Regions from separate parts of the Brenneria nigrifluens DSM 30175 genome, predicted to be linked through region 2. Evidence: predicted binding sites of a transcription regulator. Region 2 holds the regulator's gene; each other region holds the start of a gene.
What was found. The regulator sigma-54, encoded in region 2, starts transcription at its own class of promoters, with help from an activator protein. The targets are predictions, from matches to a motif close to GTTGGCACANNTTTCGCTNT.
Positions count from the first base shown of each region.

Region 1: a site for sigma-54 is predicted at 1,001-1,020, ahead of EH206_RS02420 (gamma carbonic anhydrase family protein). Genes of this name have one in related genera too.
Region 3: a site for sigma-54 is predicted at 2,334-2,353, ahead of glnA (glutamate--ammonia ligase). Genes of this name have one in related genera too.

Region 1 is NZ_CP034036.1:505,717-509,721, reverse strand. It holds rRNA gene EH206_RS02425 (16S ribosomal RNA) at 1-808, opposite strand, end outside; gene EH206_RS02420 (gamma carbonic anhydrase family protein) at 1,293-1,850, shown strand; gene EH206_RS02415 (DUF1488 family protein) at 1,826-2,083, opposite strand; gene aroE (shikimate dehydrogenase) at 2,080-2,907, opposite strand; gene tsaC (L-threonylcarbamoyladenylate synthase type 1 TsaC) at 2,928-3,497, opposite strand; gene EH206_RS02400 (DNA topoisomerase family protein) at 3,490-4,005, opposite strand, start outside.
Region 2 is NZ_CP034036.1:4,446,163-4,450,167, forward strand. It holds gene lptA (lipopolysaccharide ABC transporter substrate-binding protein LptA) at 1-478, shown strand, start outside; gene lptB (LPS export ABC transporter ATP-binding protein) at 482-1,207, shown strand; gene rpoN (RNA polymerase factor sigma-54) at 1,260-2,693, shown strand; gene hpf (ribosome hibernation promoting factor) at 2,716-3,003, shown strand; gene ptsN (PTS IIA-like nitrogen regulatory protein PtsN) at 3,101-3,574, shown strand; gene rapZ (RNase adapter RapZ) at 3,708-4,005, shown strand, end outside.
Region 3 is NZ_CP034036.1:4,742,765-4,746,769, forward strand. It holds gene yihX (glucose-1-phosphatase) at 1-91, opposite strand, end outside; gene typA (ribosome-dependent GTPase TypA) at 239-2,062, opposite strand; gene glnA (glutamate--ammonia ligase) at 2,431-3,840, shown strand.

The DNA.
Region 1 (4,005 bases), 950 kb from region 2:
GTGGACTACCAGGGTATCTAATCCTGTTTGCTCCCCACGCTTTCGCACCTGAGCGTCAGTCTTCGTCCAGGGGGCCGCCTTCGCCACCGGTATTCCTCCAGATCTCTACGCATTTCACCGCTACACCTGGAATTCTACCCCCCTCTACGAGACTCTAGCCTGTCAGTTTTGAATGCAGTTCCCAGGTTAAGCCCGGGGATTTCACATCCAACTTAACAGACCGCCTGCGTGCGCTTTACGCCCAGTCATTCCGATTAACGCTTGCACCCTCCGTATTACCGCGGCTGCTGGCACGGAGTTAGCCGGTGCTTCTTCTGCGGGTAACGTCAATCAACAAGATTATTAAGCTTGTTGCCTTCCTCCCCGCTGAAAGTGCTTTACAACCCGAAGGCCTTCTTCACACACGCGGCATGGCTGCATCAGGGTTTCCCCCATTGTGCAATATTCCCCACTGCTGCCTCCCGTAGGAGTCTGGACCGTGTCTCAGTTCCAGTGTGGCTGGTCATCCTCTCAGACCAGCTAGGGATCGTCGCCTAGGTGAGCCTTTACCCCACCTACCAGCTAATCCCATCTGGGCACATCCGATGGCGTGAGGCCATAAGGTCCCCCACTTTGCTCTTGCGAGGTTATGCGGTATTAGCTACCGTTTCCAGTAGTTATCCCCCTCCATCAGGCAGTTTCCCAGACATTACTCACCCGTCCGCCGCTCGTCACCCAAGGAGCAAGCTCCTCTGTGCTACCGCTCGACTTGCATGTGTTAGGCCTGCCGCCAGCGTTCAATCTGAGCCATGATCAAACTCTTCAATTTAAGATTTGTTTGATTCGCTACGTTAATAGCATGCTCAAAGAATTTATAACTGTTTATTCGTAATGAATTTACTGTCAGTCACTCTTCAAGACTTTGTATATCGTTTGCGGATATCGTCTTGTGAGTGCCCACACAGATTGTCTGATTAAATTGTTAAAGAGCAGTGCGCCGTGGCCTGAGCCGCTAGCGCGAGGTGGCGTATATTACGCTTTCCTCTTGCAGAGTCAACGCTTATTTTAAGCCTTTTTCTCTTGCTTATCGACCCGGTTTGCATTCGCAGCGCAGCGTCGATGGAGGCGCATTATAGGGATCCAGTCTCGTTACACAACCCCTTTCTCGATCTTTTTTTCCGTTCGCGTATTTTTCAACCCTTTCGTTGAGATCTTGTCCGATCGAGGTTACTTTCAGCTTATGGTCGCCATCTATCCGTCGATATTTTGTCTACCGCTTCATATTACGATGTCTGTTAATAAGGGGGGTTTTAATGGGATCTGGAATCGTTCGCGGCTATAAGGGGTCGTTTCCTGTTATTGGTGAAAACGTCATGATTGACCCATCGAGCGTGGTCATAGGTAAAGTCACCCTCGGCGACGATGTCGGCATCTGGCCTCTGGTCGCGATCCGTGGCGATGTAAACTATATAGATATTGGTGCGAGAAGTAATATTCAGGACGGTTCCGTACTGCATATCACCCATAGTTCAGAAAAAAACCCGGCGGGCAATCCGTTAATCATCGGGGAAGACGTCACCGTGGGACATAAGGCCATGTTACACGGATGCACCATCGGCAATCGCGTGCTGGTCGGCATGGGGTCCATCCTTCTTGATGGCGCCGTTGTTGAAGATGATGTGATGATCGGCGCCGGTAGTCTTGTTGCTCCGGGAAAACGTCTGGAGAGCGGCTACCTGTATCTCGGCAGTCCGGCGAAAAAAATCCGCCCGCTGACGCCGGAAGAGATCGAAGGCCTTATATATTCCGCCGATAACTATGTGCGTTGGAAAAATGAATACCTCGATCAGAACAATGAAAAACAGCCCTGACTATCGTATTCATCATTGAGCACCATTTTTTCCATCACCTCTTCCAGATCCCAGCGATTCTCCCTGAACAGCGATAGCCACTGTTCAGGGGTGGCGCCGCCGTAGCGCTGCCGCATCTGCTGCGCGCTGATAAGGCAATCCTGCTGGAAGCCGTTAATCAGCACAGGAAAACGGATCGTTTGACGCTCATCGTCCCAGCTTTCACGATCCGGGAATTGGATCGCCTGGTTCACCGCGCCAGCTCCCGCTTAAGCGTATCAATCACCGGATTAACGTCCGGCATTATGCCATGCCAGAGTTTAAAGGCGTGCGCCGCCTGACCGACAAGCATGCCCAGACCGTCGGCGTATTTAACCGCGCCATGCTGTACGCACCATGCTAAAAACGGCGTCGTCTCAGACAAATAAAACATGTCATAACAGCGCGTATCGGCAGCGATCAGTTCGGCGGGTATCGTGGGAACGCTGTCATATATCCCGGATGAGGTGGCATTGATCACCAGATCAAAAACCTGCCCTGATAATTGATCAAACCTCATCGCACGGATATCGCCGACGGAGCGAAAGAGTTGTACTAATCCATCAGCTCTGGAAAACGTCCTGTTAGCCAGAACGACGGAGCAGCCATAAGTCAGCAATGGCTGGATAACCCCGCGCGCCGCGCCGCCCGCACCAAGCAGTAAAACACGGTCCCCTGGCTTTACCAGACCCAGCCGCTGCAGATCGCTTAATAAACCGATGCCGTCGGTATTATCGCCAAATAGACGTCCGTCGCTCAGTTTCTTTAAGGTATTAACCGCGCCGGCAAGCGACGCTCGTTCGCTGCGTTCATCCGCCACGGCAAAAGCCCGCTCTTTAAACGGCGCCGTGATATTCGCCCCGCTGGCTCCCTCGCTGAAATAACGATGCAACTCCGCTTCAAAATTATCCACGGGCGCCAGTACGCGCTGATAGGTCAGCGCAATGCCCGCTTGAGAAGCAAACAACTCATGTATACGCGGTGACTTACTGTGCGCAATTGGATTACCAAAAACAGCAAAAGACATTATCTCAGACACCCAACTCTCCAATCTCCAGGTTACCCCTGGCGCAACAGTTTACCGGTTAAAACATCTCTAATCTCGGAAGGGTTTACCCTTCCACCTACCTGTCCGTGCAGGACAGGGAAATCAACGCCAAACTGCTGATGGATTTCCTGCTCCGAACGACAAGGCGGCAGGCCGCTCAAATTGGCGCTGGTTGAAACCAGCGGCTTGCCATAACCGACACACAATTTTTTCACCAATGGATGTGCGCTGACCCGCACCGCCAGCGAGCTAAATTGCCCGGTAAGCCACGTTGGCGTGGTGGGTCTGGCCGGAATAACCCAGGTAACGGGCCCGGGCCAACTGGAAAACATGGCGTTTTTTTGCGCGTCGGACAGCGCGCTATCATCCACATACGGCGCCAGTTGCTGATAATCGGCGGCAATCAGAATCAGCCCCTTGCGCCACGAACGCCGTTTTAGCGCCAATAAACGGTTTACCGCCGTTTCACTATCCGGATCGCATCCCAGGCCAAATACCGCTTCGGTGGGATAGGCGATGACTTCTTCGTTGCGCAGCGCCTGCAATACAGGAACCAGTAAATCATCAGAGGCATTATTCATTGTTATCAACTTCGGCCGTCGCCGATTTTCCACATAATTTGCTGGCGCAAAGCAGCCTGATGCCCTTCGCCGTTTTCTTTTCGATAAGTAAAGGATAGCCGCAGTGGGGACACTCTCCGGCTACCGGTTTGTTATTAAGGGTAAACTGGCACTCAGGGTAACGATCGCAGGCATGAAAAACTTTGCCATAGCGCGACTTGCGCTGTAGCAGCGTTCCCTTACGACATTGCGGACAGCTCAACGCGGTTTCATCAGGGCGATCGATCACCTCGGTGTGATTACACTGCGGATAATTTTCACAGCCGATAAACATGCCGTAGCGCCCTTGCCTCAGCACCAAAGTCGACTGGCAGCGCGGGCAGAGCTGTCCATCCAGCACCTTGACCACGTGACCGTCCGCCTGTGCCTTTAGCGGACGAATAAATTCACATTCAGGGTAACGCGAGCAGCCAAGAAAAGGCACGTGCCGGCCGGAACGGATAACCAGCGCTGACCCGCATTCCGGGCA
Region 2 (4,005 bases):
CGAGCAGCCCATTCATATCGATTCCGCCCAGCAGTCTCTTGATATGCAAGGCAACACCGTGACCTTCACCGGCAACGTGGTGGTCAGGCAGGGCACCATCGAGGTGAAGGCCGATAAGGTGGTGGTGATACGTCCGCAGGGCGAGCAAGGCAGAGAGGTGGTCGAAGGCTACGGCAACCCGGTCACGTTTTACCAAATGCAGGACAACGGCAAGCCGGTGAAAGGCCACGCCCAGAAAATCCGCTACGAGCTGGACAGGGATTTTCTGACGCTGACCGGCAATGCCTATCTGGAGCAGTTGGACAGCAACGTTAAAGGCGACCGAATCACCTATCTGGTGAAGCAGCAGCAGATGGAGGCGTTCAGCGATAAAGGCAAACGCGTGACGACGGTATTGGTCCCCTCGCAGCTTCAGCAGAAAGATAACAAGGGGCAATCCTCCCCTGCTCAGCAACCGCAACCACGAGTCACTGAATAATTTATGGCAACATTAATCGCAGAAAATCTGGCCAAGGCGTATAAAGGCCGTAAGGTCGTGAAAAATGTCAGCCTGACCGTCAATTCCGGCGAGATTGTCGGCCTGTTGGGCCCCAACGGCGCCGGGAAAACCACCACGTTCTATATGGTGGTGGGGATTGTGCAACGCGATGAAGGGAGGATCGTGATTGATGACGAAGATATCAGCCTGCTGCCCCTGCACGATCGCGCGCTGAGGGGAATCGGCTACTTACCCCAGGAAGCGTCCATCTTCCGCCGGTTGAGCGTGTATGACAATCTGATGGCGATACTGCAGATCCGCAAGGATCTGACCTCGGAGCAGCAGGAAGACCGCGCCAACGAGCTGATGGAAGAATTCCATATTATTCATTTGCGCGATAGTCTGGGACAATCCCTGTCCGGCGGGGAAAGGCGTCGGGTGGAAATTGCCCGCGCGCTGGCGGCGAATCCCAAATTCATCCTGCTGGATGAGCCTTTTGCCGGCGTCGATCCCATTTCGGTGATTGATATCAAAAAAATAATCGAGCATCTGCGCGACAGCGGACTGGGCGTGTTGATTACCGATCATAACGTCCGCGAAACGCTGGACGTCTGTGAACGCGCCTATATCGTCAGTCAGGGACATTTAATCGCTCACGGTTCCCCCACAGAGATACTGGCCGACGAACAGGTCAAGCGCGTCTATCTGGGCGAAGGCTTCCGACTCTGATAGGGTAGGATTTTTCATTGAACGATATGGTAAGTAAGGACGTCGGCGCTACATGAAGCAAGGTTTGCAACTCAGGCTTAGCCAGCAACTGGCCATGACTCCACAGCTACAGCAGGCCATACGCCTGCTGCAACTGTCCACGCTTGAACTGCAACAAGAGATTCAACTGGCGCTGGAAAGCAATCCGTTGCTTGAGCAAACGGACACCCACGAAGAAATAGAGTCATTCGAGACCGTCGACAGCGATTCGCTGGATACCGGTGAAGCGCTTGAGCACAAGGATATGCCGGAGGAGTTGCCGCTCGACGCCACCTGGGACGAAATTTATTCCGCCGGCACGCCTTCCGGCACCGGCACCGACTATCGGGACGAGGAACTGCCGATCTACCAGGGTGAAACCACCCAGACCCTGCAGGATTACCTGATGTGGCAGGTGGAGCTGACGCCGTTTTCGGATACCGACGCGGCCATCGCCACCTCCATCGTCGACGCCGTGGACAACACCGGCTATCTCACCGTGCCGCTGGAAGACATTCTCGACAGCATCGGCGATGAAAGCGTCACGCTGGACGAAGTGGAGGCGGTGCTCAAGCGGGTACAACGCTTTGATCCCATTGGCGTCGCCGCGCGCGATCTGCGCGATTGTCTGCTGGTTCAGCTTTCGCAGTTTGCCGACGATACCCCCCGGCTTGGCGAGGCACGGCTGATTGTCAGCGACCATCTCGACCTGCTGGCGAATCATGATTTCCGCAGCCTTATCCGCGCCACCCGACTGAAAGAAGAGATACTGAAGGAAGCGTTGGCGCTGATTCAGTCTCTCGACCCCCGTCCGGGGCAGTCAATCAACACCGGGGAGTCGGAATATGTGATCCCCGACGTGTTGGTGCGCAAAATTCAGGGACACTGGGTGGTCGAATTGAATAGCGACAGCGTTCCCCGGTTGCAGATTAATCAGCAGTATGCCGCGTTGGGCAACAGCACGCGCAGCGACAGCGACGGTCAGTTTATCCGCAGCCATTTGCAGGAAGCCCGTTGGCTGATAAAAAGCCTGGAAAGCCGTAATGATACCCTGCTCAAAGTCACCCGCTGCATTGTCGAACAGCAGCAAGACTTTTTCGAGCGGGGGGAAGAATTTATGAAGCCGATGGTGCTGGCCGATATCGCCCAGGTTGTGGATATGCACGAATCCACCATTTCCCGCGTCACCACGCAGAAGTTTCTGCACAGTCCGCGCGGCATTTTTGAACTAAAATATTTCTTCTCCAGCCATGTGAATACCGACAGCGGGGGCGAAGCCTCGTCGACCGCCATCCGGGCGCTGGTGAAAAAGTTAATCGCTGCGGAAAACCCCGCCAAACCTTTAAGCGACAGTAAGCTCACCACGCTGCTCTCCGATCAGGGCATCATCGTGGCGCGGCGTACGGTGGCGAAATACCGAGAGTCTTTATCTATCCCACCATCAAATCAGCGTAAACAGCTGGTTTGATCTCAACTAGAAGGAAGACGCTATGCAGCTAAACATTACCGGACACCACATCGAAATTACGCCGCCGCTGCGCGATTTCGTGAATACCAAGTTCGCCAAATTAGAGCAATACTTCGACCGTATTAATCTGGTTAACGTGGTACTTAAAGTGGAGAAAGTACAACAAATCGCCGATGCCACGCTGCACGTTAACGGCGGAGAGCTGCATGCCACATCAGAAGCGGAAGATATGTACGCCGCCATTGATTTGCTGATCGATAAACTGGCCCGACAGCTAAACAAGCACAAGGATAAGCTTAAACAGCACTGATTTTTCTCCCTGCCCGAACGGGCGGGGAACAGACCCGGCCCATAAAATACCCGGGCCGGGCTCACCGGAAGTGGAAGCGTCGTCAAGTGAAGATAAAATGAACAACGATCCCGTTTTGCAGCTCAGCACCGTGCTACGTCCCGAGTGCACCCGAAGTTCCGTCCACTGCCAAAGTAAAAAACGGGCATTGGAAATTATCAGCGAACTGGCGGCCCGGCAGCTTAATCTGTCTTCGCAGATTATCTTTGACGCCCTCCTCGCGCGGGAACGCATGGGCAGTACCGGCATCGGCAACGGCATCGCCATTCCGCATGGCAAGCTCGAGGACGACAACGCCCTGGGCGCGGTCGGGGTATTTATCCAGTTGGAACAGCCTATCGCGTTCGACGCCGTTGACAACCAAGCCGTTGATTTGCTTTTTGCCTTGCTGGTTCCGGCAGAACAATGTAAAACCCATTTACATACGCTATCGCTGATCGCCAGGCGACTGGCCGATAAAACCGTTTGCCGGCGTCTGCGCGCCGCGCAAAGCGATGAAGCGCTGTATCAGATTATGACGGAAGCCGGTTAAATCAGGTGGTGATGATGAGCAATGGCGGCACGATCGGGAATCACCGTTTTCCTACCATTCATTGTGCAAACAATCATGATCAAAACAATGGCAGCGACAGGTCGCCATCACGTTGCCAGGGGGGAATCGCCAGATGGTGCTGATGATCGTCAGTGGTCGCTCGGGTTCAGGAAAATCCGTAGCCCTGCGCGCGCTGGAAGATATGGGATTCTACTGTGTAGACAACCTTCCTGTGGTTCTGCTGCCGGAATTGGCCGCTACGCTGGCTGAGCGCAATATCTCTGCGGCGGTCAGCATCGACGTGCGCAATATGCCGGAGTCGCCGGAAATCTTTGAGCACGCCATGGTCCAGTTGCCGCAAAGCTTCGCGCCGCAGTTGCTGTTTCTGGATGCCGATCGCAATACGCTGATCCGCCGTTACAGCGATACCC
Region 3 (4,005 bases), 300 kb from region 2:
GCGGCGCGCTGCTCAGCTTGCTCCAGACGCCCAGCACCCGGTTGAAATCGATATCAATAACGACATTACCCAAATCGAAGATATAAAGCATGGCACCTTCCTTCTGATGTAACCGCAGGGTTTTCACTGTAGCGGGAAATGGTAAAACTGAACAGCGCGGGAGATCAAAGCGTGGAATATCAGAAAAAACGCAGGGCGCCCGAAGGCGCCCTGTTATAGGATAAAACTCACTGAAAAATCAGCTGTCTTTACTACCGCGGTTGGCGCGCTTACGATCGTTTTCCGTCAGATGGCGTTTGCGCAAACGAACGGACAACGGCGTTACTTCAACCAGTTCGTCGTCATCGATAAACTCCAGCGCCTGTTCCAGAGACATCTTGATTGCCGGAACCAGCGTGGTTGCTTCATCCGTACCAGAGGCTCGCATGTTGGTCAGTTTCTTACCGGTCAGACAGTTCACCGTCAGGTCGTTAGAACGCGAGTGAATACCGATGATCTGGCCTTCATACACTTCCGCGCCGTGACCCAGGAACAGTTTGCCGCGGTCCTGCAGGCCGAACAGCGCAAACGCCACCGCTTTACCCTGACCGTTGGAAATCAGCACGCCGTTCTGACGCTGGCCGATATCACCCGGACGCACGTCATCGTAGTGGCTGAAAGTGGAGTACAGCAGACCGGTGCCGGAGGTCATGGTCATAAACTCGGTACGGAAACCGATCAGACCACGGGCAGGGATCAGATAATCCAGACGGATACGGCCTTTGCCATCCGGGATCATGTCCTTAACATCACCTTTGCGCTCGCCCATGGCTTGCATAACGGCGCCCTGATGCTGCTCTTCGATATCCAGCGTCACGTTTTCAAACGGTTCCTGGTTGCGGCCGTCGATAACGCGGTTGATAACCTTCGGACGCGATACCGCGAGCTCAAACCCTTCACGGCGCATGTTTTCAATCAGCACCGACAGGTGCAGCTCGCCACGGCCGGACACGCGGAACGCATCCGCATCTTCGGTCTCTTCCACGCGCAGCGCCACGTTGTGAACCAGCTCTTTATTCAGACGCTCAAGGATCTGACGAGAGGTCACATACTTCCCTTCTTTACCGCAGAACGGCGAGGTATTGACGCAGAAGAACATGGTTACCGTCGGTTCGTCCACGCTCAGCGCCGGCAGCGCTTCAACCGCGGCGGGATCGCAGATGGTGTCGGAAATATTCAGTTCGCCCAGGCCGGTGATGGCAATGATATCGCCCGCTTCCGCCAGGGTGGCTTCGATACGTTCCAGCCCCATATGGCCCAGGACCTTACCGACTTTACCGTTGCGGGTTTTCCCTTCGCTGTCGATAACCGTAACCTGCTGGTTAGGTTTAACCACGCCGCGTTTGATGCGGCCGATGCCGATAACGCCGACATAGTTGTTGTAGTCCAGCTGGGAGATTTGCATCTGCAACGGACCGTCACGATCGACTTTCGGTGATTCAACGTGTTCGACGATGGCTTCAAACAGCGGCGTCATGTCGTCGGCCATGTCGTTATGATCCAGACCGGCGATACCGTTTAACGCGGAAGCATAAACGATAGGGAAATCGAGTTGCTCGTCGGTTGCATCCAGGTTTACGAACAGGTCGAACACCTGATCGACCACCCAGTCGGGACGCGCGCCAGGGCGGTCAACCTTGTTGATAACCACAATCGGCTTCAGACCGTTAGCGAATGCTTTTTTGGTCACGAAACGAGTCTGCGGCATCGGGCCATCCATCGCATCAACAACCAACAGCACCGAGTCAACCATCGACATTACACGCTCAACCTCGCCGCCGAAGTCGGCGTGTCCCGGGGTATCCACGATGTTGATGCGGTAGTCTTTCCAATTAATGGCGGTATTTTTGGCGAGGATGGTAATTCCACGCTCTTTCTCCAAATCGTTGGAGTCCATTACACGTTCGGTTGCTTCAGTGCGTTCTCCGAAAGTTCCGGATTGTTGCAACAACTTATCGACCAGGGTGGTTTTCCCATGGTCAACGTGCGCAATAATGGCGATGTTACGCAAATTTTCGATCACAGCTTTGCCTCAGGCATTTAGAAATAGCGCGCTATTGTACACGTATTAATCGAGGGACTAAACAAGATCACAAGCATCTATGATAAACAACCTGATGCTGCTTACTTTGTGATCCCTTTCACGGTGCAAAAACGCTACAAGCGCCCACCAATGCACCATACTAGTGCATATAATTACCAATAAAGCACCAATTTGGTGCTATCAGCTATAATGGTGCAGCGCGTCTTGACGGGAAACCCCCAAAGGGCAACACATTGCACTAATTTAAAAAGTTGGCACACTTTTAGCTTTAGTCTACTCACAGCAATAACATCAATCCACAACGATATTCGTTCCACGACGATAAATGACAACCGGGAGAAGCAAGTATGTCCGCAGAACACGTTTTGACGCTGCTGAAAGAACATGAAGTGAAGTTCGTTGATTTACGCTTCACTGATACCAAAGGCAAAGAACAGCACGTCACCATTCCGGCTCATCAAGTTGACGCCGACTTCTTTGAAGAAGGTAAAATGTTTGACGGTTCCTCAATTGGCGGCTGGAAAGGCATTAACGAATCCGACATGGTATTGATGCCGGACTCCAGCACCGCGGTCCTGGATCCTTTCTACGAAGAAAGCACGCTGATCATCCGCTGCGACATTCTGGAACCGGGCACCATGCAGGGTTACGACCGCGATCCGCGTTCCATCTCCAAACGCGCTGAAGATTTCCTGCGTTCTTCCGGTATCGCCGATACCGTACTGTTTGGGCCGGAACCTGAATTCTTCCTGTTTGACGACGTTCGCTTCGGCAGCAGCATCTCCGGCTCTCATGTCACCATTGATGACATCGAAGGCGCCTGGAACTCCAACAAAGAATACGAAGGCGGCAACAAAGGCCACCGTCCGGCGGTCAAAGGCGGTTACTTCCCGGTTCCTCCGGTCGATTCATCGCAGGACATCCGTTCCACCATGTGTCTGACCATGGAAGAAATGGGCCTGGTTGTTGAAGCGCATCACCACGAAGTAGCCACCGCCGGTCAGAACGAAGTGGCAACCCGCTTCAACTCCATGACCAAAAAAGCCGACGAAATCCAGATTTACAAATACGTCGTTCATAACGTCGCGCATGCTTTCGGCAAAACCGCAACGTTCATGCCGAAACCCATGTTCGGCGACAACGGTTCCGGCATGCACTGTCATATGTCGCTGTCCAAGGACGGCGCAAACCTGTTCTCCGGCGACAAATACGGCGGTCTGTCTGAAACCGCGCTGTTCTACATCGGCGGCATCATCAAACACGCTAAAGCCATCAATGCGCTGGCCAACCCGACCACCAACTCTTACAAACGTCTGGTCCCAGGCTACGAAGCGCCGGTTATGCTGGCCTACTCGGCACGTAACCGCTCCGCCTCAATCCGTATTCCGGTCGTTGCCAGCCCGAAAGCGCGCCGTATTGAAGTGCGCTTCCCGGATCCGGCCGCCAACCCGTACCTGGCGTTCTCCGCGCTGCTGATGGCCGGTCTGGACGGCATCATCAACAAGATCCATCCTGGCGATGCGATGGATAAGAATCTGTACGATCTGCCGCCGGAAGAAGCGAGTGAAATCCCAACCGTTGCCGGTTCTCTGGAAGAAGCGCTGAACGCGCTGGATGCCGATCGCGAGTTCCTGACCCGCGGCGGCGTATTCACCGACGACACCATTGATGCCTATATCGAACTGCGTAAAGCGGAAAATGACCGCGTGCGTATGACGCCGCATCCGGTTGAGTTCGAACTGTACTACAGCGTTTAATCGCCACAGCGATTAGCCGTACGGTAAAACGGCAACCCAATCGTGCTGATGCTTGGGTTGCCGTCAGGCAGGTAAAATTTTTTGTTGCCGTGGAAACTTTTCAGCCCATCTTTAGGATGGGCTTTTTTCTCCACCGGTTCTGGAGTTGCGGCATCACATCCACCA